Regions from separate parts of the Mucilaginibacter auburnensis genome, predicted to be linked through region 2. Evidence: riboswitches for the same ligand, from Rfam matches in the RefSeq annotation. Region 2 holds a riboswitch; the other holds the start of a gene.
What was found. Region 2 has a riboswitch for S-adenosylmethionine ahead of CLV57_RS12605 (O-acetylhomoserine aminocarboxypropyltransferase/cysteine synthase family protein). Riboswitches for the same ligand answer to the same signal wherever they lie in the genome.
Positions count from the first base shown of each region.

Region 1: it holds a riboswitch for S-adenosylmethionine, as region 2 does, so the genes downstream of both, metH (methionine synthase) here and CLV57_RS12605 (O-acetylhomoserine aminocarboxypropyltransferase/cysteine synthase family protein) in region 2, are expected to answer to the same signal.

Region 1 is NZ_PGFJ01000002.1:1,385,896-1,397,886, reverse strand. Features, by position in the region: gene CLV57_RS16955 (DUF4240 domain-containing protein) at 1-519, shown strand, start outside; gene CLV57_RS16950 (hypothetical protein) at 531-1,097, shown strand; gene CLV57_RS16945 (Bax inhibitor-1/YccA family protein) at 1,222-1,947, shown strand; SAM riboswitch class I at 2,076-2,189, shown strand; gene metH (methionine synthase) at 2,363-6,031, shown strand; gene metF (methylenetetrahydrofolate reductase [NAD(P)H]) at 6,124-7,077, shown strand; gene CLV57_RS16930 (hypothetical protein) at 7,101-7,703, opposite strand; gene CLV57_RS16925 (LytR/AlgR family response regulator transcription factor) at 7,713-8,447, opposite strand; gene CLV57_RS16920 (sensor histidine kinase) at 8,449-9,462, opposite strand; gene CLV57_RS16915 (hypothetical protein) at 9,663-9,872, shown strand; gene CLV57_RS16910 (ABC transporter ATP-binding protein) at 9,866-10,771, shown strand; gene CLV57_RS16905 (ABC transporter permease) at 10,768-11,568, shown strand; partial or broken gene CLV57_RS16900 (DUF5700 domain-containing putative Zn-dependent protease) at 11,738-11,991, opposite strand, start outside.
Region 2 is NZ_PGFJ01000002.1:444,305-456,295, forward strand. Features, by position in the region: gene CLV57_RS12565 (DUF1801 domain-containing protein) at 1-296, opposite strand, end outside; gene CLV57_RS12570 (YiiX family permuted papain-like enzyme) at 301-951, opposite strand; gene fabF (beta-ketoacyl-ACP synthase II) at 1,233-2,477, shown strand; gene CLV57_RS12580 (polysaccharide deacetylase family protein) at 2,563-3,351, opposite strand; gene CLV57_RS12585 (glycosyltransferase family 2 protein) at 3,354-4,289, opposite strand; gene CLV57_RS12590 (glycosyltransferase family 87 protein) at 4,286-5,467, opposite strand; gene CLV57_RS12595 (homoserine dehydrogenase) at 5,574-6,788, opposite strand; gene CLV57_RS12600 (homoserine O-acetyltransferase family protein) at 6,788-7,843, opposite strand; gene CLV57_RS12605 (O-acetylhomoserine aminocarboxypropyltransferase/cysteine synthase family protein) at 7,907-9,211, opposite strand; SAM riboswitch class I at 9,416-9,527, opposite strand; gene CLV57_RS12610 (trans-sulfuration enzyme family protein) at 9,690-10,805, opposite strand; gene mqnE (aminofutalosine synthase MqnE) at 10,917-11,991, shown strand, end outside.

The sequences.
Region 1 (11,991 bases), 940 kb from region 2:
TTTTGGAAAATAATTGATTACTCTCATAACGCTGCAAAAGGCAATTTAGACTTGCAAAATGAAATTATAATAAAAAAACTTTCAGCTTATGAGCCGGCTGAGATCATAAATTTTGAAGTAATACTTTGCAAAAAGCTTATTGAGGCGAATAGCTACAAAGTATTAGCGGCCAACACTATAATGGACGGGGGGGCATCTGACGATGGTTTTTTGTATTATAGACTGTGGTTGATAAGTTTGGGTGAAACGACCTTCAAACAGACCTTGAAAAATCCTGAATATTTAGCAGCCCTTATAAAAAAAGGCGTTGTACCTGATTTCGAGGCTCTGCTTTATGTGTCGACCGAAGCTTATAAAAATAAAACGGGTAAACAAAAGGAGGACGATTCTTTTCCGAGAGGTGTAGCATTTGCGCAAGGGTTGAATTATGATTTTGGCGGGCCAAAAATTGTAGGAACAGAGTGGAGAGAAGAAGACTTACCGAAGTTATATCCAAAACTTTGGAAAAAATTTAATTAGAAAGAGGCTAAATGCACGAAATAGAACCATATTACCGATGGCGCGACGACTATATTGCCGCAGAGGATGAGCGTTCGCCGTTTTATGCTACAGAGTATAGTGAGTTTGAATTTGATAAACAGTTATATAACTACCTGTTGCATCCCCAATGGGATTCATTCGGATCAAATACGCTATACATTAAAGTACTATTTGTTGATTACGACCGTTCTTATGCTATCATCGAATTTATAGGTGAGTGGAACGATGCTATCAGCAATGATATAATGCTACTCAAGCGGGAGATTATTGAGCTGATGGAAGATTACGGCATCAATAAGTTCATACTGATAGGGGAGAATGTGCTGAACTTCCACTCGTCAGACGACAGTTATTACGAAGAATGGTTTCAGGATGTGGAAGATGGCTGGATAGCAGGCATTAATTTCCGCGAGCATGTAATAGAGGAGTTTAAACGCAGTAATATTGACTATTACATTAACTTTGGCGGTGAGCTGGATGAAATGATATGGCGCAACCTCAAACCTGTACAGTTCTTTAAAAAAGTGGAAGAACAACTGACGAAGAGACTTTATTAGATGGAGACAAGAATTAAGAGTCAAGAGCTAAGACCTCTAATGTTACATTGTCCTGATTCTTGCATCTTGTCTCCCGTATCTAAATTATCTATCTTAGACACAACAACAATTTAATAAACCGAACATGGAAATTAAAGATTCAAAATACGTTTATGATAACGTAATACAAATCGACGAAGCAGATTCATCACGTAAATACTTAGCTAAAGTTTTTACATGGATGTTTGTAGGCCTTGGTATATCAGCTATTGTAGCTTTTCTGATCGGGCCGAGTATATTAACTGTCATTCAAGATCCTATAACTGGTAAATTAACAGGCTTGGGTTATTTAGCTGTATTTGCTCCCGTGGGCTTGTCTATGGCTTTATCATTTGCCGCTTCGCGCCTTTCTTACCCTGCAGTAGTGGGCTTGTTTGTTGCTTATGCAGTGTCTATCGGCGTTACATTAAGCATACTTGCACTAATTTATACCGCCAGCTCTATATTCACTGTATTTTTGAGTGCTTCGGTGGTTTTTGCTATCATGGCAATTGCCGGTTACACTACTCAGCAAGACTTAACTAAGTTTGGTTCTGTATTGATAATCATATTTATAGGGGCTTTTGTAGTAAGCCTGGTTAACTTCTTTTTAGGAAGCTCGCAACTGGATTACATATTGAGCTTTGTTTTTATGGCTATAATGGTAGGTTTAACCGCTTACTATATTCAAATGCTTAAACGCATTGGCGCCGGTTTAGAATACGGCAATGCCGAGTCTAAAAAGCTGGTTATCATCGGTGCATTTGTTTTGTATACCACCTTTATTAACCTGTTTATGTCTATGCTGCGCATATTTGGCGACAGGCGGTAAGCGAAATTTATCAAGATAGTTAAGGCCGCTTCACACAAGCGGCCTTTTTTGTGTCAAAATTATTTCAATCAAGTCAACCGGAATACTTTAGGCTTTGCACATTACAATCTTATTTCGCAATTTTGCGCTGCTTATAGAGAAAGACGGAGGGATTAGACCCTGCGATGTCTTGGCAACCTGTAACTTACAAGGTGCTACATTCTACTCGGTCCGCCGACTTTATGGATCGAGACAGATAAGCGAAAGTCAAATTTATCCGACTCTTCGAAATAAGCGATTATAGATGTGAGATCTGAGACATGAGAATTGAGATTCTTGTTCGTTCTTTATCAATTATTTCACACTAAATACGGGAATGTGTTAAAAGCTATGGGTTTTCTCATATCTCAAATCTCACTTCTCATATCTAAACGAAATGGACATCAGAGAAGAACTCAAAAAACGAATACTCATTATTGACGGGGCAATGGGTACCATGATACAACGGTACCAATTAACCGAAGCTGATTTTAGAGGCGAAAGGTTTAAAAACCACCCTTGCGATCTGCAGGGTAATAATGACTTGCTTAACCTTACACGCCCCGACGTTATAAAGGCTATACATGCCGAGTATTTAAACGCGGGTGCAGATATAATTGAAACCAACACTTTCAGCACGCAGGTAATTTCGTTGGCCGACTACCAGATGGAAGAACTGGCTTATGAGCTGAGCTACGAAGGCGCCCGTTTAGCGCGTGAGGTTGCTGATGAGTTCACTAAAAAAGACCTCTCAAAACCACGTTTTGTGGCCGGCGCTGTTGGTCCTACCAACCGTACCGCTTCGCTTTCGCCGGACGTGAATGACCCGGGTTACCGTGCTGTTACCTTTGATAACCTGGCTGATGCTTATTATGATCAGATCCGTGGTTTGGTTGATGGTGGTTCTGATGTATTATTAATTGAAACCATTTTTGATACCCTGAATGCCAAAGCAGCTTTGTTTGCTGCTGATAAATACGCGCAGGAAAGCGGCAAGCATTTGCCTATCATGATATCGGGTACCATTACAGATGCTTCCGGCCGTACCCTTTCGGGGCAAACGGTTGAGGCGTTTTGGAACTCGGTGCGACATGCTAACCTGTTATCTGTAGGGCTTAACTGTGCTTTAGGCGCTCGTGAAATGCGTCCGCACTTGCAGGAACTTTCTGAAAAAGCGGATGTGTTCATATCAGCCTACCCTAATGCCGGCTTGCCTAACGAGTTTGGTCAGTACGATGAAACACCGCACGAAACGGCCCACCAGGTGGATGATTTTATAAAAGCAGGCATGGTAAACATTGTGGGCGGCTGCTGCGGTACCACTCCCGACCATATAAAATGTATTGCCGGTAAAGCTGCACAATACCCGCCACGCGAAGTGCCAACACTTGCGCCCAACATGCGCCTGAGCGGTTTAGAGGCGGTTACCATTACACCCGAAAGTATATTTGTTAACGTAGGTGAGCGTACCAACATTACCGGTTCGCCCAAGTTCAGTAAGCTGATATTGGCCGAAAATTACGAGGAAGCTTTATCTGTTGCCGCGCAACAGGTTGAAGGTGGCGCCCAGGTTATCGACATTAACATGGACGAGGGTATGATAGACTCGGAAGCGGTAATGGTTAAATTTCTTAATTTGGTTGCGTCTGAACCTGATATTGCCAAACTGCCTATCATGATTGACTCCTCTAAATGGACGGTTATTGAGGCGGGTTTAAAATGTATACAAGGCAAGGGCATTGTTAACTCTATTTCCCTCAAAGAAGGCGAAGACAAGTTTAAAGAGTACGCCCGTAAAATAATGAGCTATGGCGCTGCCGCGGTAGTAATGGCTTTTGATGAAACCGGCCAGGCAGATAACCTGGAAAGGCGTAAAGAAATCTGCGGTCGCTCTTACGATATATTGGTGAATGAGGTTGGCTTCCCGCCTGAAGACATCATCTTCGACCCAAATATTTTGACCGTTGCAACCGGTTTAGAAGAACACAATAACTACGCGGTTGACTTTATTGAAGCCACCCGTTGGATCAAACAAAACCTGCCGCACGCCAAGGTAAGCGGTGGTGTAAGTAATATATCATTTTCGTTTAGAGGTAACAACGTTGTGCGCGAGGCAATGCACTCGGCATTTTTATACCACGCTATTAAAGCGGGTATGGATATGGGCATTGTTAATGCCGGTATGCTGGAGGTTTACGAAGAGATTCCAAAAGACCTGTTAGAGTTGGTGGAAGACGTGTTGTTGAACCGTCGCCCGGATGCTACTGAGCGCTTGGTAGAATATGCCGACACCATTAAAAGTAAAGGCAAAGAAATAGTACGCGATGAGCAATGGCGTAATGAATCTGTCGAGAGTCGCTTATCGCACGCTTTAGTAAAAGGTATTGTAGAATATTTGGATGCCGATGTGGAAGAAGCCCGCCAGAAATATGCGCGTCCGTTAGAAGTGATTGAAGGTCCGTTAATGGATGGCATGAACATAGTAGGCGATCTGTTTGGTGCCGGTAAAATGTTTTTGCCGCAGGTGGTAAAATCTGCCCGTGTAATGAAAAAAGCCGTGGCCTACCTGTTACCGTTCATTGAAGCAGAAAAAGCCAAAGGCGGCGGTGGGCAGCGCAGCAGCGCGGGTAAAATTTTAATGGCCACCGTAAAAGGCGACGTACACGATATTGGCAAAAATATTGTGGGCGTGGTATTGGCTTGCAATAACTTTGAGATCATCGATCTCGGGGTAATGGTGCCTGCGCAGCGTATTATTGAAGAAGCTAAAAAGCAGGAGGTTGACATTATCGGCCTGAGCGGATTGATCACCCCATCGTTAGATGAGATGGTACATTTTGCCAAAGAGATGGAGCGCAACGGCTTTACTATTCCGTTAATTATTGGCGGCGCTACAACATCTCGCATACATGCCGCGGTAAAGGTTGCGCCAAATTATTCAGGTGCCGCCATACATGTGCTGGATGCATCGCGCAGTGTTACCGTTTGCAGTAACCTGATGAATAAAGACACGCGTGATAGCTACATTCAGGGTATAAAAGATGAATATGCCAAAGCCCGCGAGGCACACGCCAACAAACGTTCTGATAAGCGTTTTGTATCATTAGCTGATGCAAGGGCACAAAAGTTCCAGATAGATGTAACTAAGGTTGCGCCTGCACCTTCGTTTACCGGCACCAAGGTTTTTGAGGCCTATCCGCTGGCGGAGTTGGTGCCTTATATTGACTGGACACCTTTTTTCCATACCTGGGAGTTGCGTGGCAGCTATCCTAAAATATTTGAAGATAAGTTTGTTGGCGACGAAGCCAAAAAACTATTTGACGATGCCCAGGCGATGTTGAAGCAGGTAGTTGATGAAAACCTGTTGCAGGCAAACGGTGTAATAGGTTTCTGGCCTGCCAATGCAGTAGGCGATGATATTGAATTGTATACCGATGAAACCCGCACGCAGGTATTATCTCGCATACATACCCTCCGCCAGCAAGCCGAAAAACCGCAGGGCGAACCTTATTATGCTTTATCAGATTTTATAGCAACAAAGGAAAGTGGCGTGCCCGATTATTTCGGCGGCTTTGCCGTGACAACCGGGTTAGGGTGCGATGAACTGGTGGCCAAATACGAAAAAGATCACGACGATTATAACAGCATTATGGCCAAAGCAATAGCCGACAGGTTAGCCGAAGCTTTTGCCGAAAAAATGCACGAGCTGGTACGTAAAGAGTACTGGGGTTACGCTAAGGACGAAACTTTAAGCAATCAGGACCTGATAAAAGAGGAATATGTAGGTATTCGTCCGGCGCCGGGTTACCCTGCTTGTCCGGAGCATACCGAGAAGATCACCTTGTTTAATTTGCTTAAAGCTGAAGACAACGCACACATGCACCTTACCGAAAGTTTGGCCATGATGCCGGCGGCATCCGTAAGCGGGTTTTATTTCTCACATCCGCAATCGCGCTACTTTGGTTTGAACAAGATCAGCAAAGACCAAATTGAAGACTACGCCAAACGTAAAGTGATGAGCGTAGAAACGGTTGAACGCTGGTTAGGGCCGAACCTGAATTATTAACCCCCGGCCCCCTGAAGGGGTAGGAGAGTTAGAAGAAATTATATTAATATTGAACCATTAAACCAAATTCCCCCTTTAGGGGGTTAGGGGGCATGAAGATAACAGACCACATAGCAAAAGCCAACGGCAAAACCTTATTCTCATTTGAACTATTACCGCCCATGAAAGGGCAGGGCATTCAGGGCATTTTCAATGCTATTGACCCTTTAATGGAATTTAATCCGCCGTTTATTGATGTTACCTCATCGCGCGAGGAATATGTTTATAAGGAGCATGCTAATGGCTTGCTGGAGAAGGTGAGCTACCGCAAGCGCCCCGGCACCGTGGCTGTTTGCGCCGCTATTATGAACAAGTATGGCGTTGATGCTGTGCCGCATTTAATTTGCGGCGGTTTTACCAAAGAAGAAACTGAATACGCTTTGATCGATCTGCAGTTTTTAGGTATAGAAAACGTTTTGGTGCTACGTGGCGATGCCCGTAAAACCGAATCTTCATTTGTGCCTACACAGGGCGGGCATTGCTATGCCAATGAGTTACTGGAGCAGGTAGTGAATATGAATAACGGCAAATATCTGCACGAAGACCATGAAGCGGTTAAATCTGATTTCTGTATAGGTGTGGCCGGTTATCCCGAGAAACATTTTGAAGCCCCCAACCTTAAAACAGACTTTAAATACTTAAAACAAAAAATCGATGCCGGCGCCGACTTCATCGTTACCCAAATGTTTTATGATAACAGTAAGTACATGGAGTTTGTAAAACAATGCCGTGAAAATGGTATCAACGTGCCAATCATTCCAGGGTTAAAGCCAATTACCTCGTCAAAGCAGTTAATTAATTTGCCTAAAATATTCCACATAGATATCCCTGATGAGCTAAGCGATGCAGTGCACGCCTGCAAATCAGAAGCTGACGTGAAAGAGGTAGGCATTGAATGGATGATCAACCAATGTAAAGAGCTGATGAAATTTGGTGCACCGGTTATGCACTTTTACACTATGGGTAACCCTGGCCCTACAAAGCGTATTGCGCAAGCTATTTTTTAGGGGTTAGAGATTGAATTGGCAGCTTAGTTTTTTGTCAATTCGACATATATCCTTATTCTATGAGTTGGGTTTAATGTCGTAAAGGCACTTTGGTTATAAAAATTAGAAATTGTTACGTATGACCGAACTTGGAAACGATTATCAGGCTTCCAGATATCTGTACGCCTAAGCCCTATTCTTGAGTTAATCAATGACAAATCGTTTAAACTACCGTTAGTATCTGCTTCTCCATATTTGGACGATATAAGTTTAGTTAGCAGGTTGTATTGATCTATCAGTTTCTTTTCAAATTCTAATGTTTGTTGATTATTATCTTTTTTATCAAAATTGCTTACATCCCACTCATATAATATTTCAGATACTGTTGAGTCCGTTTTTAAAAAAGTATAATAAACCAAAAGATTCGGAATATCTTGTTGCTTACGCATAAATATTCGAGGCTGAGCTGTATTATTTCCAGAATAATATGTAGAGTTATCTTTGTATTCTTCGCTCCCTAATTTATTTTCAAGCGCTATGTAGTAAGCTGCTTTCTTTCCGTCTAATGCTAATTCCAAGTTAGTTGTTTGAGAATAACTTAGTTTCCAGGAAATAAATAAGGTTATAAGTATGGTAAAATTTTTCATATTATAATTTCACACATTCTTCCCGTCAATTATCTTAAAAAAGTCATCCCGGTAAGTATCGCCGATGGGGATAATTTTGTCTCCTATGCGGATGCGACTGCGCTCAATACTGTCAATTTTATTGAGGGCTACTATGTATGATTTATGCACCCTGATAAAATGCTTTTCGGGCAGGGTGTCTTCCATCTTTTTCATGTTTTGGAGCGTTATGATCCGCTCGCCGTCTGTAAAAATGGAAATATAATCTTTCAGGCCTTCAATAAACAAAATGTCGTGGAGGTATACCTTTTGTATTTTATGTTCGCTTTTAACAAAAATAAAATCGCTCATAAAGTCCTGCTGTTGCTGTTGCACATGCGGGGTTTGCTCGGCAGGTGCGCTAAGCGCCGGTTTGATAATGCCCTGTGCCTTTTGGGCGGCTTTATAAAAACGATCGAACGCTATAGGCTTTAGCAAGTAATCAACCACGTCAAGTTCGTAGCCTTCTAAAGCATATTGCGGATAGGCCGTTGTTAAAATAACCTTGGTTTTGCCGTTGGCTATTTTGAGGAACTGAATGCCCGTTAGCTCCGGCATTTGCACATCTAAAAAAACAAGGTCAATGTTACCATCCTGCACTTTGGTTAAAGCCTCAATAGGATTAGTGGTGGCCTTAACCAGCTCAAGGAAAGGAACTTTGGAGATGTAATCTTCCAGAATGTTCAACGCCAAAGGCTCATCGTCAACTACCAAACATCGTATCATGCTATAAAACTAAGGATAATTCGCAAGTGTAACTATCAATTTCGTCGCGTATCTCTAAATTATATTTACCTGGATAAAGCAGGTCAAGCCGTCGTTTAACATTACCTAAACCAATACCACCGGCTGCATCGCGGTTGTTGGCGTGCTTTTTATTTTTAATGTAGAAGTATAAGCGGCTGTCTTCAATATTAATGAGCAGCTTAATGGCCGAAGCTGCATCATTAGCCACACCATGTTTAAAAGCGTTTTCAATAAAGGCAATAAGCAGCAGGGGCACAATGCGCTGATCCCCCACCTCGCCCTGAATTTTGAAATCAATAAACGCCTTATCGCCAAAACGTATCTTTTGCAGGTCAATATAGTTTTGCAGGTATTGCAGTTCCTTCTCCAGCGCCACTTTATTATCGTTGGATTCATAAAGCATGTAGCGCATAATTTCCGATAGCTTCAATATGGCTCCGGGCGTGTTCTCTGAGTGCTGATAGGCCAGCGAATAGATACTGTTTAAAGAGTTGAACAGGAAATGCGGGTTGATCTGCGATTTTAGAAAAGCCAGCTCGGCAGTAAGGCGCTGATTTTCCAGGTCGCGCTGTATACGTTCATTCAAAAACCAGTCAATGCTGAACTTCAGCACCACACTCAAAAAAATAAAAATAGAGCTGCTTAAAAGGGTGCTTACGAAGTATGAACCAAAGGTAATGGGCTCATGGCTGCTGCGCATCAACACATCATTAGGAAAAATTAAACCCACACCATATTTGGCAAAACCATAACCTATTATGATGACCAATACTGTGGCAGCATAAAGCGCATATTGCTTCTTATTTAAAAAGCGCGGTATAAGTACCAGGTAATTGAGGTAAAATAAACTAATGTTGATAAGGCCGTATAAACCAAAAATAACCAGTATGCCCTGCGTGGTGAACCGGGCGTTATTACGCACCAAAAACAAAAAAAACGAGATAAGGCTAAGCCAGATAAATATGTGCCAGAATATTTGTAAGCCTTTTTTCACATCCCCAAATTAATTATTTTGATTTTACAGGCCGTGGTATTTATATACAGCCATGGTTTTTATCGATGAACTGGCTTTTATTATCGACCAACTCCCACAACTATTATATTAGGCGTTCATCTATAAATAAAAACAGTTGGTCTAAATGATTTCAGCAGGTTGATTTTTTGGTATTTCTTTGTATCATAAAATCAATCGCAATGAAAAAGTTAATCAACAACACCAATCCTTTTGTACTGTTACTGGCACCATTGGTTTTCGCCTTAATAATGGGTGTAAGCTACCAGTTTGAACAAAAAAAGCAAAATGACAGCCTTGCTGCTTCAGCAGTAAAAGCTACCTCATTGTTTGCAAAAGGTGTAGGTTTTATTAAAACTGTTGCATCGGTTAAAAAAGACAACGTATGGTAATTGAAACTACCGGCTTAACATTTAAGTTCGGCAGTCAAACCGTTGTCAACTCCTTATCTCTTCAAGTTCCGCAAGGAAGTATATATGGTTTTCTCGGGCCCAATGGCGCCGGGAAAACCACTACCATTAAAATTCTGCTTAATCTGCTTCAGCATCAGCAAGGAAACATCAAAATATTCGGGTTAGATTTTGCAACTAACCGCAATAAAATACTCTCGCAAATAGGCTCATTAATTGAGCAGCCTGCCATTTACGCGCATTTAACCGGCAGAGAGAACTTAATTAACCGCGCACTGCTTCTACAAGTTAATAAAAGTAAAGTTGACCAGATATTGGAGCTGGTTCAGCTTACCCATGCCGCTAACAAAAAGGCAGGCAATTATTCATTAGGTATGAAGCAACGTTTGGGTATTGGTCTGGCACTGCTGGCCGACCCCAAACTGCTTATTTTAGACGAACCCACCAACGGCTTGGACCCCAACGGTATTATTGAAATACGCGAACTGCTAAAACGTCTTACCAGAGAGCAGGGCACAACAGTTTTTATATCCAGCCACTTATTGGCCGAGGTGGAGCGCATGGCTACCCATGTAGGCATAATTAACAAAGGTGAGATGTTGTTTCAGGGCGAGATAAGATCGCTTGAAACCCTGAGCCAACCCATGCTGCGTATTGAGACCAATAACACGGTTGACGCCGCTAACCTGCTTACCCGCAATGGCTGCCTGGTGCAGGAGGTGAATGATGATCACTTAACCATAGCCTTTACATCCAAAGAAGATGCAGGCGAGGTAAATGCCCTGCTTAACAGCAATAATATTTTGGTTTACAGTATTTACAAGGTGCAAAAAGACCTGGAAAATTTATTTTTAAGCATCACACAAAATCAGGCAGTATGAAAGGATTTATATTATCGCTACGGTCTGAGTTTTACAAAAGCCGCAAAACCTTAGGTTTTTGGGCCGCTATATTATTACCCTTTGCGCTCATCCTTATCACAGCTATTGGTTACTATGTAAAAAGTAACGAGTTAAAGGGCGTGCCGGGCATGATATCGTGGATGCGTTTAGCAGGCGGTACCATTAGCGTGATGGGCATTTTGTTGTTGCCCATGTTTGTGATATTTATTGCGTACTCCGTAAATAATATTGAACATAAAGCCGATACCTGGAAAACCTTGTTCAGTTTACCTATTGGTAAATGGGCAGTATACTCCGCGAAGTTTTTTTATGGCTTAAATCTTGTTTTTATCAGCATGATGCTGTTTGTGGTATTTACCGTCACTTTTGGCAATTTGCTGGGTTTAATAGTGCCCGAGCTTAAATTTACCGAATACCACATGGAATGGGTGCTGTTCCAGATCTACTTTAAATTTTTCCTTTCAGCATTAGGCATACTGTCAGTCCAGTTTTTATTCAGCCTGATATGGAGCGACTTTTTAAAGCCGATGGGCCTTGGCTTTTTATTGTTTGTTACTTCGGTTATAGCTGTACAAAAAAAATGGGACTATGCTTATACGCTGCCTTATGCGCACCCTTTACTGGCGTATGAAAGCATGTTTCCGCGCAGATCTAACCTACCGCCAAATCAAATTGTGGTAGACGTTTTTACGCAGGATGTATACATCAGTTTAGCCATATCTGCCGTGGTTTTTATAGCGGGCTTTTATATTGTGCAGAAACGGAGTGTGAAGTAGGTTGGGCAGTAGTCATTAGTCATTAGTAGATTGGCTAATCGGCCTCATCCTCCCATACGCTTATGTTGTTGGTCATAAGACACAACAACGGCGATGGTCCGAACACCAACAAGGGCGCAGGGATGGTCAATTGTCATTAGGTGGTTTGATTATGTGATAGATATATAATTTAGCTCAACCTTTTTTTACCATTTTTCCAGTATTTCTTTTGTAATTGTTTAATGTAATCTATAGTAGTGTCAGAGAATACAGGTGGGTGCAGTTTATCTCTTTTAGCAGATGCATTATACAGAATTATAAATTGGAACGGGTTCTGAATATGCTTGATAAGTTCTTTTCGATACCCATTCCTTACAATAATATCAGCCATGTAATATCCGGGATTATGACCACTGCTATAATTCATTAAATTTCGAAACTGTT
Region 2 (11,991 bases):
AATTGGTTCAGCAAGTCATCTCGTTCAGCAAAACCTGTAGCAATATAAAAAGTAATAGCATTGGCACGGGGTGAAAAACCAACAAGTGGTGCATCGCCTTCTCGGCCGCTCTCGTATTTGTAATGATAACTACCAAAACCAACAATGGCAGGTCCCCACATTTTTGCAGGCAGGCCAGTTTCGTGTTCTATCAATTCCACAATTTTAAAACTGTCGTTGCGTTTATTTTCATCCGCCACGCTGTTAATAAAATCAGCAACGCTTGTCGCGTTCTCTGTAGTTTTATTTTTTGCCATATAACTAATTACTCTTGACTGTAACCAATAACGGACTATTAAAAATAGCTACCGGAGAAATAATAGTTTCATTCAGTGGCACTTTATCGCCGTAATGTTCTTTCAGTTTTGCTTTAACTACGGGACTTGTCAGGTCAAAATCTTTCAGTTTTTCCAACTTTCCTATTTCGATTCCTGCGCCGCGTTTATACATTTTCCAAACCAATTCTGAACAGTAAATCCGTTCATCGTTCCATTCAAACGTAAGATCGTAGTCCTTGCCTTTTAATTGCTCTTCTGCAAGTTTTATTTTTACCAGATTATCGGGTGTTAAAACGGAAGCAGCATTCTTTAACCGCTTCACTACATATTTACCTCCATCACCATGAGCTATCCATTCGGTTAAAGGCGTGGCTTTTACCGGGCCAACGGCCTCCAACACGTAAAAACCGTTATTCTGCTTAAATATTATCCCGCAATGCGAATACTTGGAACGGGTAGCCAGCTGTATAGCAGCACTCAACCCTGTACTGTTGGTTTGAAAAATAATATCACCGCTTTGCAGGTCGGCATTTTGATTGTTTGATAGAAAGATACTTTTAGCCGGATTCCCGACATTATAGGAACTTAAGCCAATTGTAAGTGCAATGAGGGCTAAGGTTAATAATCGCTTCATAATTAAAGGTAATAATTGTTGAAGTAATAACGTAAACCAGAGAATTTTATGTTTCTGATTAAAGCCGCATCGGCAGTTCCATAGCATTCCTCTTGAGTACTCACCCCGACTACGCTTCGCTGGTCCACCCTCTCTGCTTCGCAAAGAGAATAAGAAAAAGCCCTTTTTTAAACTTGCGTAAAAGGGATGTCGAGCGAAGTATACAGGGTGAGGTTAAACATGCGCTATACGCTTCTGGTTATGCATTATAATTATACCTTTGTGAAATTTTTTTTAAGACTATGTTAAAAAGGGTTGTTGTAACCGGTATTGGCGCACTTACTCCGCTTGGAAATGATGTTAAAACTTTTTGGGATAATGCTGTAGCCGGCACCAGCGGTGCAGGTATTGTAACCCGTTTCGATGCATCACTGTTTCGCTCTCAGGTTGCCTGCGAGTTGAAAGGCTATAACGTTACTGATTTTCTGGACAGAGCCGATATCAAAAAAACAGACCCTTACACGCAATACGCTTTCATAGCGTCAGACGAAGCCATCAAAGATTCCGGATTTGATTTTAATGCCATGAATCCATTTGATGTAGGCGTAATTTGGGGTTCGGCCCAGGGCGGTATGGAAACATACGAGGGCCAGGTGCGTGAATACGCGCTGGGCGACGGGAATCCGCGTTTTAACCCTTACCTTATTCCTAAGTTTTTGATCAATATGGCATCCGGCTTAATATCTCTTCGCCATGGTTATATGGGCATTAATTACGCGCCTGTTTCAGCCTGTGCTACGTCAAATACGGCCATCATGGATGCCTTTAACTATATCCGATTAGGTAAAGCCAAAATTATTGTAACAGGTGGTTCCGAAGCGCCAATTTCGCCTGCGTCATTTGGTGGATTTAGTTCGATGAAGGCGATGTCTCACCGTAACGACGACCCAAAAACAGCATCTCGTCCGTTTGATGTTAACCGCGATGGTTTCGTAATGGGCGAAGGTGCAGGAGCTTTAGTTTTAGAAGAATACGAGCATGCCGTTAAACGCGGCGCTAATATTTATGCAGAAGTTTGCGGTGCTGCCATGACTGCCGATGCTTACCATATGACCAGCACCCATCCTGAGGGAAAAGGTGCTACTAAAGCAATGCAGCTGGCGTTAGAAGAGGCCGGCATAACCATTGGTCAATTAGATTACCTTAACATGCACGCCACGTCAACCCCGGTTGGCGATCTTTCAGAAACGCATGCGGTAGAGGGACTAACCGGCGGCAAAAAAAATAATATTCAAATAAACGCAACTAAATCAATGACCGGTCACCTATTAGGTGCTGCGGGTGCAATTGAAGGCATAATCAGTATACTGGCGATTAAAAACGGCATCATCCCGCCAACTATCAACACGCAAGAACTTGACCCGGCCATTCCTGAAACCATGAACATTGTTTTAGGTGAAGCTATTGAACACAAAGTGAGCTATGCCATGAGCAATACCTTTGGTTTTGGCGGCCATAATGGTACTGTGGTGTTTGGGGAGGTGTAAATAAAATTTCCTATTTATAAGCGCAAATCTTGTCAGGATACGTGGCAGGGAATGGCTGTATAGCAGCAGCAAACAGCCTTACTACTTAGCGATTCTTTGCTATCACAGCCTTTGCAAACTCATCCGTTCTGCCGAACGTATATCCTTTGCTTTGTGCCCAGACAATGAAGTCCTTTATACGTTTGGTAAAAGCATCGCCTGAATTTTTAGACACGTAGGCTGGGAAACCATATTTTTCGGGTTGTTTCAGGTCTGTAAATTCCCAGGGATGGAAATATAAATTTAAATATCCGTCTTTACGGTAAGCAGCTCCTGCCATAAAACGGATGACCGACATAGGCAGATTGTGAAAGCTCAACCAAAACAGCGGCCAACGCACTAATGGCGATACGGAAGCAGGTATTTGTAAAACTCCCTTATAAAAAAACCAGGTGCGTGGTTTATTAAAGTTGTTATACCGGCCGGGGATAAATGTTGGATTGATGGATGAATTATAAGTGTACCCTGCCTTTTGTATCTCCTCTTCATCCACAGGCATCATACGGGCCATGCGAAAGCCTGTGATATCCGCACCGGATATTTCTTCCAGTTTCAGCTTTGATTGGCGCAGGTGCTCAACTTTAAAATCAGAATGATAATAACCATGCGAAGCGAGTTCATGTCCGGCCTCAACAATCTGCTTTATTACTTCGGGTTTATGTATAGCATAGTTGGCGGTACAAAAAAAGGTTGCTTTGATGCCCGCATTAGCCAGCATTTTTAAAATTGTATTCGTGCCTTTGGTTGATACGGCCAACTGCTCGTCAAAAGCAAGTGTTTTGCCGTATTCTAACGGCATATCAAACTCTTCTACATCAAATCCTAATAGTATCATTATTACTTTGGCAGATTTGATGAACGGATAATATACGTAGGGCGTTGCTTGGTCTGCATAAATATCTTGCCCAGATATGAGCCGATTATACCCAAAACTAACAACTGCAAGCCGCCAAAAAATGCCACAGTAGCAATAAGCGATGCCCAGCCTGACACTACATCAAAACCGGAAAAATAGCTTACCAACACGTATGGTATGTAAAGCAATGCCGACATCGAAAAAAATAAACCTAAGCCAGTGGCAATATACAAGGGCCTTACGCTGAAAGCCATAATGCCACCTACAGCTAATTTAAACAACCTGAAGAACGAATAGCTGGCCTCCCCTGTGTGTCGTTCGGCAGGGGTATACGGGATGCCTTTTTGTTTAAAGCCAACCCATTTAACCATCCCACGGAAAAATATTTCGTACTCGTTTATTTGTTTTAGCTCATCTACAACTCGTTTATCCAACAAACGAAAATCAGATATACCATTCTCCAACTTAATGTCTGACAATGCATTAACAACCTTATAAAACATTTTGGAAGCAAAGCGCTGATAAGCGCTGGCGTGTTTATTTGATTCTGCCCGATAGGTGTAAACGATATCATAGCCCTCAACCCACTGTTTTAATAATTCGGGTAACAAATGCGGTGGATGTTGCAGGTCGGCATCCATTGTAATAATAGCATCGCCATTGGCGGCATCTATTCCAGCTTTTAGCGCATAATCTTTTCCGAAGTTACGTGAGAGGTCGATGTAAAACACATGTGGGTAAATCGCGGCCTGTTCTTCCAAGGCCTGTAAGGTGTTATCTCTGCTGCCATCATTAATGAAAACCAGCTCATAATCATATCCTGTGCTGCTGATGGATTTACTTAACTCAGCAATGAGATGAGCAATATTTTTTTCCTCATTATAAGCCGGAACCACTATGGACAATTTCTTTTTCATACCGTTGCAGTTGGCAAGTTTAAATCCTTTTGAGTGAATTTACGGAATAATGTTTCATAAATGATCTTTAACCAGATCAGGAAACAAGGGAGCGCTTTCAATGCGTACGGCTCAACGTAATTTTTTTTGATGAAGCGTGGAAAAAGATCTGACGGTGATAAGCTGGTTAAGATCAACGCAAAAACAAGTAGTGATATATCCAACCACGTAAGCGGCCGCTCGGCATTAATAAACCATATAGCCACGCCTACAAATGCTATAATATAGGTTGGCGACTCGGAGCCCGTACTAAATATCACCGGAAATATGAGCGTTGATGCTAGTATAAGTAATTGATAATTTAAATTTTTGAACGCTTTTATTCGCAGATAGGATAACCCAAACAAAATCACTCCCGGTATCAGCACCACTATGTTTGATAAATGTGGAACTGCAATTTTCCTGATCATACCCATCACCGAAACATCTACACGCGTTGAAGTTTCATTCTCGGCATTTTTGGCCACCAGGTCAATATACCAGTCATGATAGGTTTTCACAATAAATGATGGCGACGATATAAGCATTGGCAACACAAACAACACCACGCTCCAAAACAGCAAACTACCTATCAATTTAATTTTATCTTTTGAAAAGAAGAAAAATGCCAATCCCACTACTCCGTACAACTTAATGAATATCCCCAAAGCTATGGTTAATCCCGCCCAAAAATCTTTTCCGTTTCTAATAAAAACAAAAGTGAAGATGATGAGTGCGGCTACTAATGGATTGATCTGTACATTGGCTGTAGATGTCATTAACTCGTGAGCGCATAGCAATATCACTAACAGGTAATGCTTCTCAGATATAGGCAGTTGCTGAATAGATTTAAGCAATAGCAATGCTGTAAAAACCACCCAAAGCAAAACGCCCAACCAATCTGGCAACATAGCGAATGGCGCTATAATAAAGGAAAATATCGGCCCGTAATGATTATAGTCAAAATACTCTTTAGGATACGAAGCGTAGAGGTTTTGCTGACTAATTACATGCAGGAAATTGCCCTTGTAAACAAAGTAATTGTTGTGAATATGATCATGTCCCTCAATTACGCTTTTGATTACCGGAAACAAACAAAGCCCGAACCATAATGTAAGTACAAATGGTTTGCTGGTTAATACCCGGGTAACTTTATCCATTTAAAGGGGATTATTTTTGGAAGAGCGAAAATAGAAAAAAACAGATACAAATAAGAAAGGCTCCTTCTTAAAAGAGCCTTTCATTAACAGCAAATTGAGAGTGCCGTTATTTTGCCGAAACTAAGCTGACCCCCGTTAGCTGATCGGCAAAGGCAAGGAATGCCTTCTGATCAGATATACGTTGCTTATTGTCAATCAGTTTGCTCAGTTTTAATTTTCCGATAATATATTTATAACTACCTGAGTAATAGCGCTCTTTTATTTCAACAAATTCAAGCGCTTCTACTAATTCGTCATCCTCATAACGCAGATATACACACAGTTCTATGTCATTGGTAAATTTAAGCCCTTTGTTAGTGCGTAGTTTTTTGTATTCATACTGGTAATCATAACGCAAAGCCGCCACGTCTGACAATACTGCCGAACCTGTGGGATGCCCGCCCGCCCCCTTTCCAAAAAAGAACTGCTGATCTGCAAAAGCCGCCTGCACAATAACGCCATTGTATTCGTATTCTACATTATACAAAAACTCGTCAGGGGTAACCAATTTTGGCATAACAAACAAGGCCACGTGCTCATCATCCAACTCCTTTGCAACAGGCACCAGTTTTATTTTGAGTCCTTTTTCACGCGCATATTGTATATCATCGGCAGCCAAATTCTCAATACCTAAATTTAGTACGGCTTCTGGTTCTACTACCACACCATATGCGTGGGCAGCAGCTATTATCAGCTTAAATTTAGCGTCATAACCGCCCACATCCATAGTCGGATCTGTTTCGGCAAAGCCCAGATCCTGCGCCTGCTTCAAGGCAGTAGCATAGTCCATTCCCTCTAAAAAACCTTTGGAAAGAATGTAGTTAGATGAACCGTTAAAAATACCACAAATAGAGTGCAGCAGTTCGTTATCATAATATTCTTCCAGGTTGCGGATGATTGGAATACTACCGCAAACGGCACCTTCATAAAGCAATGAAGTATCATACTGATCCTGCAGTTTTAATAGTTCCTCTAAATGAAGCGCAATCATTTTTTTACTGGCAGATACCACACTCTTACCTGAGCTAAGGGCGCGCGATGCTATTTCAAATGCAGCTTCAGTATCATTGATCAGCTCAATTATAGTGTTGATCTCCGGGTCGTTCAGCAACTCATCTTTATCTGTAGTAAAATATGATGCGGGCAACGATCTCTCTTTGCCGGCATCCTTAATAGCTATTTTTTTAATTTCGATGTTGAGGTTTTTGGTCTTGATGATGTCGTAAAGGCCTTGCCCTACTACACCAAAGCCAAAAAGCCCGATAGTTAGTTTTTTGCTCATTATAGTGTTTGCTGTAATTGGATGTTATTTCCTTTTACATCTTTTTGATAAAACGAAGTAATAATTTTGGTCAGCGCATCTGTCTCGATCAGGAAACCATCATGCCCGTAAAAAGAATCGAGTTCAACAAAAGAAGCTCCGGGTATGTGTTTTGCCAGATACTCCTGCTCGTTGATGGGAAACAGAACGTCTGACCGGATGCCGATAACCAGCGTACGAGATTTGATAACTTTTAAGGCATTCTCAACCCCACCGCGACCACGACCCACGTTGTGCGAATCCATCGCTTTAGATAAATACCAATAACTGTACGCATTAAAACGGTTAACCAGCTTATCGCCCTGGTAACATTGATAGCTTGAAGCGCGAAAGTCGTCGCATACGGCATCGCTTTCTTCCTGCTGACTGATATCGTAAGTTTTATAAGTACGGTAAGATAATAGCGCCATACTGCGCGCTGCCTTTAAACCCTTTCTGCCACCATCCGGGCTACCCGGCAAAAAGGTATCATCTGCCAGTAAAGCCAAGCGCTGCGACTCATTAAAAGCAATTCCCCATGGTGAATGGCGCGCGTTGGTAGCAATAGCGATTAGGTTTTTAATAAGATAAGGTTGTATAATAGCCCACTCCAAAGCCTGTTGGCCACCTAAAGAACCGCCTATGCATATTTCAATTTGCGTAACGCCCAAATGTGCTGCCAGTAAACAGTGCGCATTGGCCATGTCGCGTATGTTTACCTTCGGGAAACTTAAATAATACGGTTGGCCGGTTTGCGGGTTGATACTAAGCGGACTACTTGTACCGTAAGGCGAGCTCAATACATTGGCACAAACTATAAAATGATCGGCAGGATTGAAATAATCATTCTCGCCAAACAAACCCTTCCACCAATCCAATACATCAGAGTTAGCGGTAAGCGCGTGGCAAACCCAAATTACATTATCGCCTTTTTCGTTCAGCGTTCCGTAAGTGTGATAACCTATCTCTAATTCGTGCAGTATTTCGCCCGATTCAAGTGTAAAAGGTTGAGAATGTTTGTATAAATGTATACTCATTATTAAAAGTAAAGTGTAAAAGTGCTTAAGCACTTTTACACAATTTGTTGCGGCTTATTCGCTTTATGCTATTTTAGCCAAAGCCTGTTCAAAATCAGCTATAATGTCATCAATATGTTCAATACCAACTGCTACACGCAATAATCCGGGCGTAACGCCTGCAGATAACTGCTCTGCGTCTGATAACTGTTGATGCGTTGTAGCAGATGGTTGTATAATTAATGTTTTAGCATCGCCAACGTTAGCTAAGTGACTAACCAGTTGCAGGCTATCAATAACGCTACCTGCTTTTTCTTTACCGCCTTTAACTTCAAACGACAGTACCGCACCAAAGCCATTTTTTAGATATTTTTTAGCCAGTTCATGCGTTGGTGAAGATTCCAGTCCAGGATAGTTTACTTTTTCAATAGCCGGGTGTTGCTCCAGCCACTTAGCTAATGCCAAAGTATTATCAACATGGCGCTGAACGCGTAATGATAAAGTCTCCAGTCCTTGCAATAATAACCAGGCGTTAAACGGTGATTGAGCAGGGCCGAAATCTCTCAGCCCCTCAACACGTGCACGGATAATAAATTGAATATTACCAAACGGACCGTTAACGCCAAAAACGTCTGAAAACACCAATCCGTGATATCCTTCTGACGGCTCGCTAAAAGCAGGGAACTTGCCGTTACCCCAGTTGTAATTGCCGCCATCAACAATAACACCGCCGATGCTTGTACCGTGTCCGCCTATCCATTTTGTTGCCGATTCAACTACAACATTTGCACCATGCTCTAACGGACGAAACAAGTAACCACCAGCGCCAAAGGTGTTATCAACTATTAAAGGAAGGTCATGCTTTTTAGCTACAGCGCTTACCTTTTCAAAATCAGGCACGTTAAAGCCCGGGTTACCTATGGTTTCAAGGTAAATGGCTTTGGTATTACCGTCAATTAAAGCGTCGATGCTTTCGGCAGTATCATCTTTAGCAAAACGTGCTTCAATACCTAAACGTTTAAAAGCAACTTTAAATTGATTATAGGTACCACCGTATAAAAATGGCGAGGTTACAAAGTTATCGCCCGCCTGTAAAATATTGTTTAACGCGATAAACTGTGCTGCCTGGCCCGATGCTGTTGCCAAAGCGGCTACACCGCCTTCAAGAGCAGCAATACGCTTTTCAAAAACATCGGTAGTTGGGTTCATTATACGCGTGTAGATGTTGCCAAACTCTTTTAAGGCAAAAAGATTAGCGCCATGCTCGGCGTTTTTAAATGCATATGAGGTTGTTTGATAAAGTGGTACAGCACGAGAGCCTGTGGCGCTATCAACTTCCTGACCGGCGTGTAGTTGTAAGGTTTCGAATTTTAAATTGGTAGTAGACATAATATTATTTTTAGAATTGGTTGAAAAATTAACATGGTTTCTTGCAGTAGGCTTTGGGCTTAAACAAGCCTTCGGCATACACATTAAATGGAGGGGTGCGCATTAGCAGCAACAGCAACGCATGCAACAACAGAAATTGCTAACGCGTTTAAAAACTGATATACTAACTACGGGAAGGTTGTTTGTTAAATTTTCCATATTGTTAATTTATATTTCCCGGGATATTTACCGGGGCAGGAATTGGCACCTTCTTCGCATCTGCGGAGGGTTGCCAGCGGGTCGCGGAGCCTGATCTCTCGCCGCTTCTTTATAAACCAAATATGCCTGAAAGGTATATTGATCAATTACATTGCTATCGCAATGTGCTGCAAATATAGGTTTTGATTGCTTAAATGCAAATTTTTGGAAGGCAAAAGGTGAAAGCTAAAAGGTGAAAGGCGTCTTTTCATATTCAATATCAATCCTTTTACCTTTCGCCTTAAGAAAGAGCCTGATCCATATCGGCTATTAAATCATCAATATGTTCCAACCCTACTGATATCCGTAATAAATTAAATGGTGTTCTTGTATCGGGCCCTTCCATAGTGGCTCTATGCTCTATCAAGCTTTCAACACCGCCTAAACTGGTGGCGCGGGTAAATAACTGCAATTTATTAATTACCCGGTTGGCAGCTTCAGGTCCATCTTTTAATGTAAATGACAGCATACCGCCAAAATAATTCATTTGTCCTTTGGCTACCTCATGTCCGGGATGCGATGGCAAGCCCGGATATAAAACCTGTTCAACTGCCGGCTGCTGCTGTAAAAACTCCGCCAAAGCCTGCGCATTACTTACATGCCCACGAATACGATAAGGCAGTGTTTTTATGCTTCGCGTAAGCATGTAGCAATCCTGAGGAGATGGAACAGCGCCACCCATTACCTGCACATTACGTATTTTTTGCCACCACTCATCATCCTTTGCAGTTATTAAGGCCCCACCCATTACATCACTGTGCCCACCAAAATACTTAGTTGACGAGTGCATAACAATATCAACTCCAAGGTTTAAAGGCTGCTGACATATGGGTGAAGCGAATGTATTGTCGCAAGCTACTTTGATATTATGCTTTTTAGCTATGGCTACAACTTTACGTATATCTGTAATTTTTAATAAAGGGTTGGATGGTGTCTCAATCCATATTAACCCGGTGTTGGGTTTTATGTGAGCATTTAAAACTTCTGTATCGTCTATATTAGTAAAATCAAACTCTAATATACCTTCAAACAATTGCTTTAACTGATTGCGCAGACCATGATACATATCATCGGGCGCAATGATGTGTGTGCCGGGTGTTAATGATTGAAAAACCGCCATTCCAGCAGCATTTCCCGATGAAAAAGCAGCTGCATCAACACCATTCTCCAGCTTTGCCAATACGTTTTCTAACGATGCCCGGTTGGGGTTAGTTGCACGACTGTAGATGTGGCCCTCTCTAAAACTGCCGTCTGGCATACGCTCAAAGGTAGTTGATAGCGTAATGGGTTGCACAACTGCACCCGTAAACTCATCTGTTTTATTCCCTGCGTGTATGGCTATGGTTTCCTGTCTCATAAAAACAAACTTAGAAAATTATAGGGTTCATAGCACAAAAATTGCGCCTGCCCGACAGATGTTGCACTACCATTACATTAACATTTGCTATTTTTGCAAAAACACTTTTTAATGGGGGCTGAAGGCAAATTACAACTACTACTACAAGATGCCGGCCTTTCTGCTGAGCTAAAACACATTGCAGAAAAGGTACTGAATAACCAACGCATAACATTTGATGAGGGCGTTACGCTCTACGAAAAAGGCGAACTGGCTTATGTAGGCGTTTTGGCTAATTACGTACGCGAAAAGCGTCACGGCGATGTAACCTATTTTAACCGCAACTTTCATATTGAACCTACTAACTTATGCGTGTATGATTGCAAGTTTTGTTCGTATTCAAGATTGATAAAACAGCGTTCGGAAGGTTGGGAATACACTATGGAAGAGATGTTTGACATCGTAAAGAAGTATGACGGCGAACCTGTTACGGAAGTGCACATAGTTGGTGGTGTATTACCGCAATATGATGTACCTTTTTATGCAGAACTCTTCAGCAAGATAAGAGCGCATCGCCCTGAATTGCATGTTAAAGCCCTTACTCCGGTTGAGTATCATTACATCTTCAAAAAAGCCAAAATAGATTATGCTACCGGCATGAAAATGATGATGGATGCCGGTTTAGGCTCTATCCCCGGTGGTGGCGCGGAAATATTTGACGAAGGCATACGCGAACAGATAGCCAAAGATAAATGTACATCGCAGCAGTGGCTGGATATACACGAGGAATGGCATAAATTGGGTGGCCGCTCTAATGCCACTATGCTATATGGGCATATTGAGGAATTCAAACATCGGGTTGACCACATGGAGCGCTTGCGCCAACTGCAGGACAGAACCGGCGGTTTTCAAACCTTTATTCCATTGAAATTCCGCAATAAGGATAACCAGATGTCGCATGTGCCCGAGGTTAGCGTGATTGAGGACCTACGTAACTATGCCATAGCGCGTATTTATCTGGATAACTTTGATCATATTAAAGCCTACTGGGCTATGATCAGCAGAAACACCGCGCAATTATCGCTCAACTTTGGGGTAGATGATATTGATGGCACGTTGGACGATACCACCAAAATATATTCCATGGCCGGCGCGGAAGAGCAAACGCCAGCTATGAGTACCAAAGAACTGGTTGAGCTGATAAAAC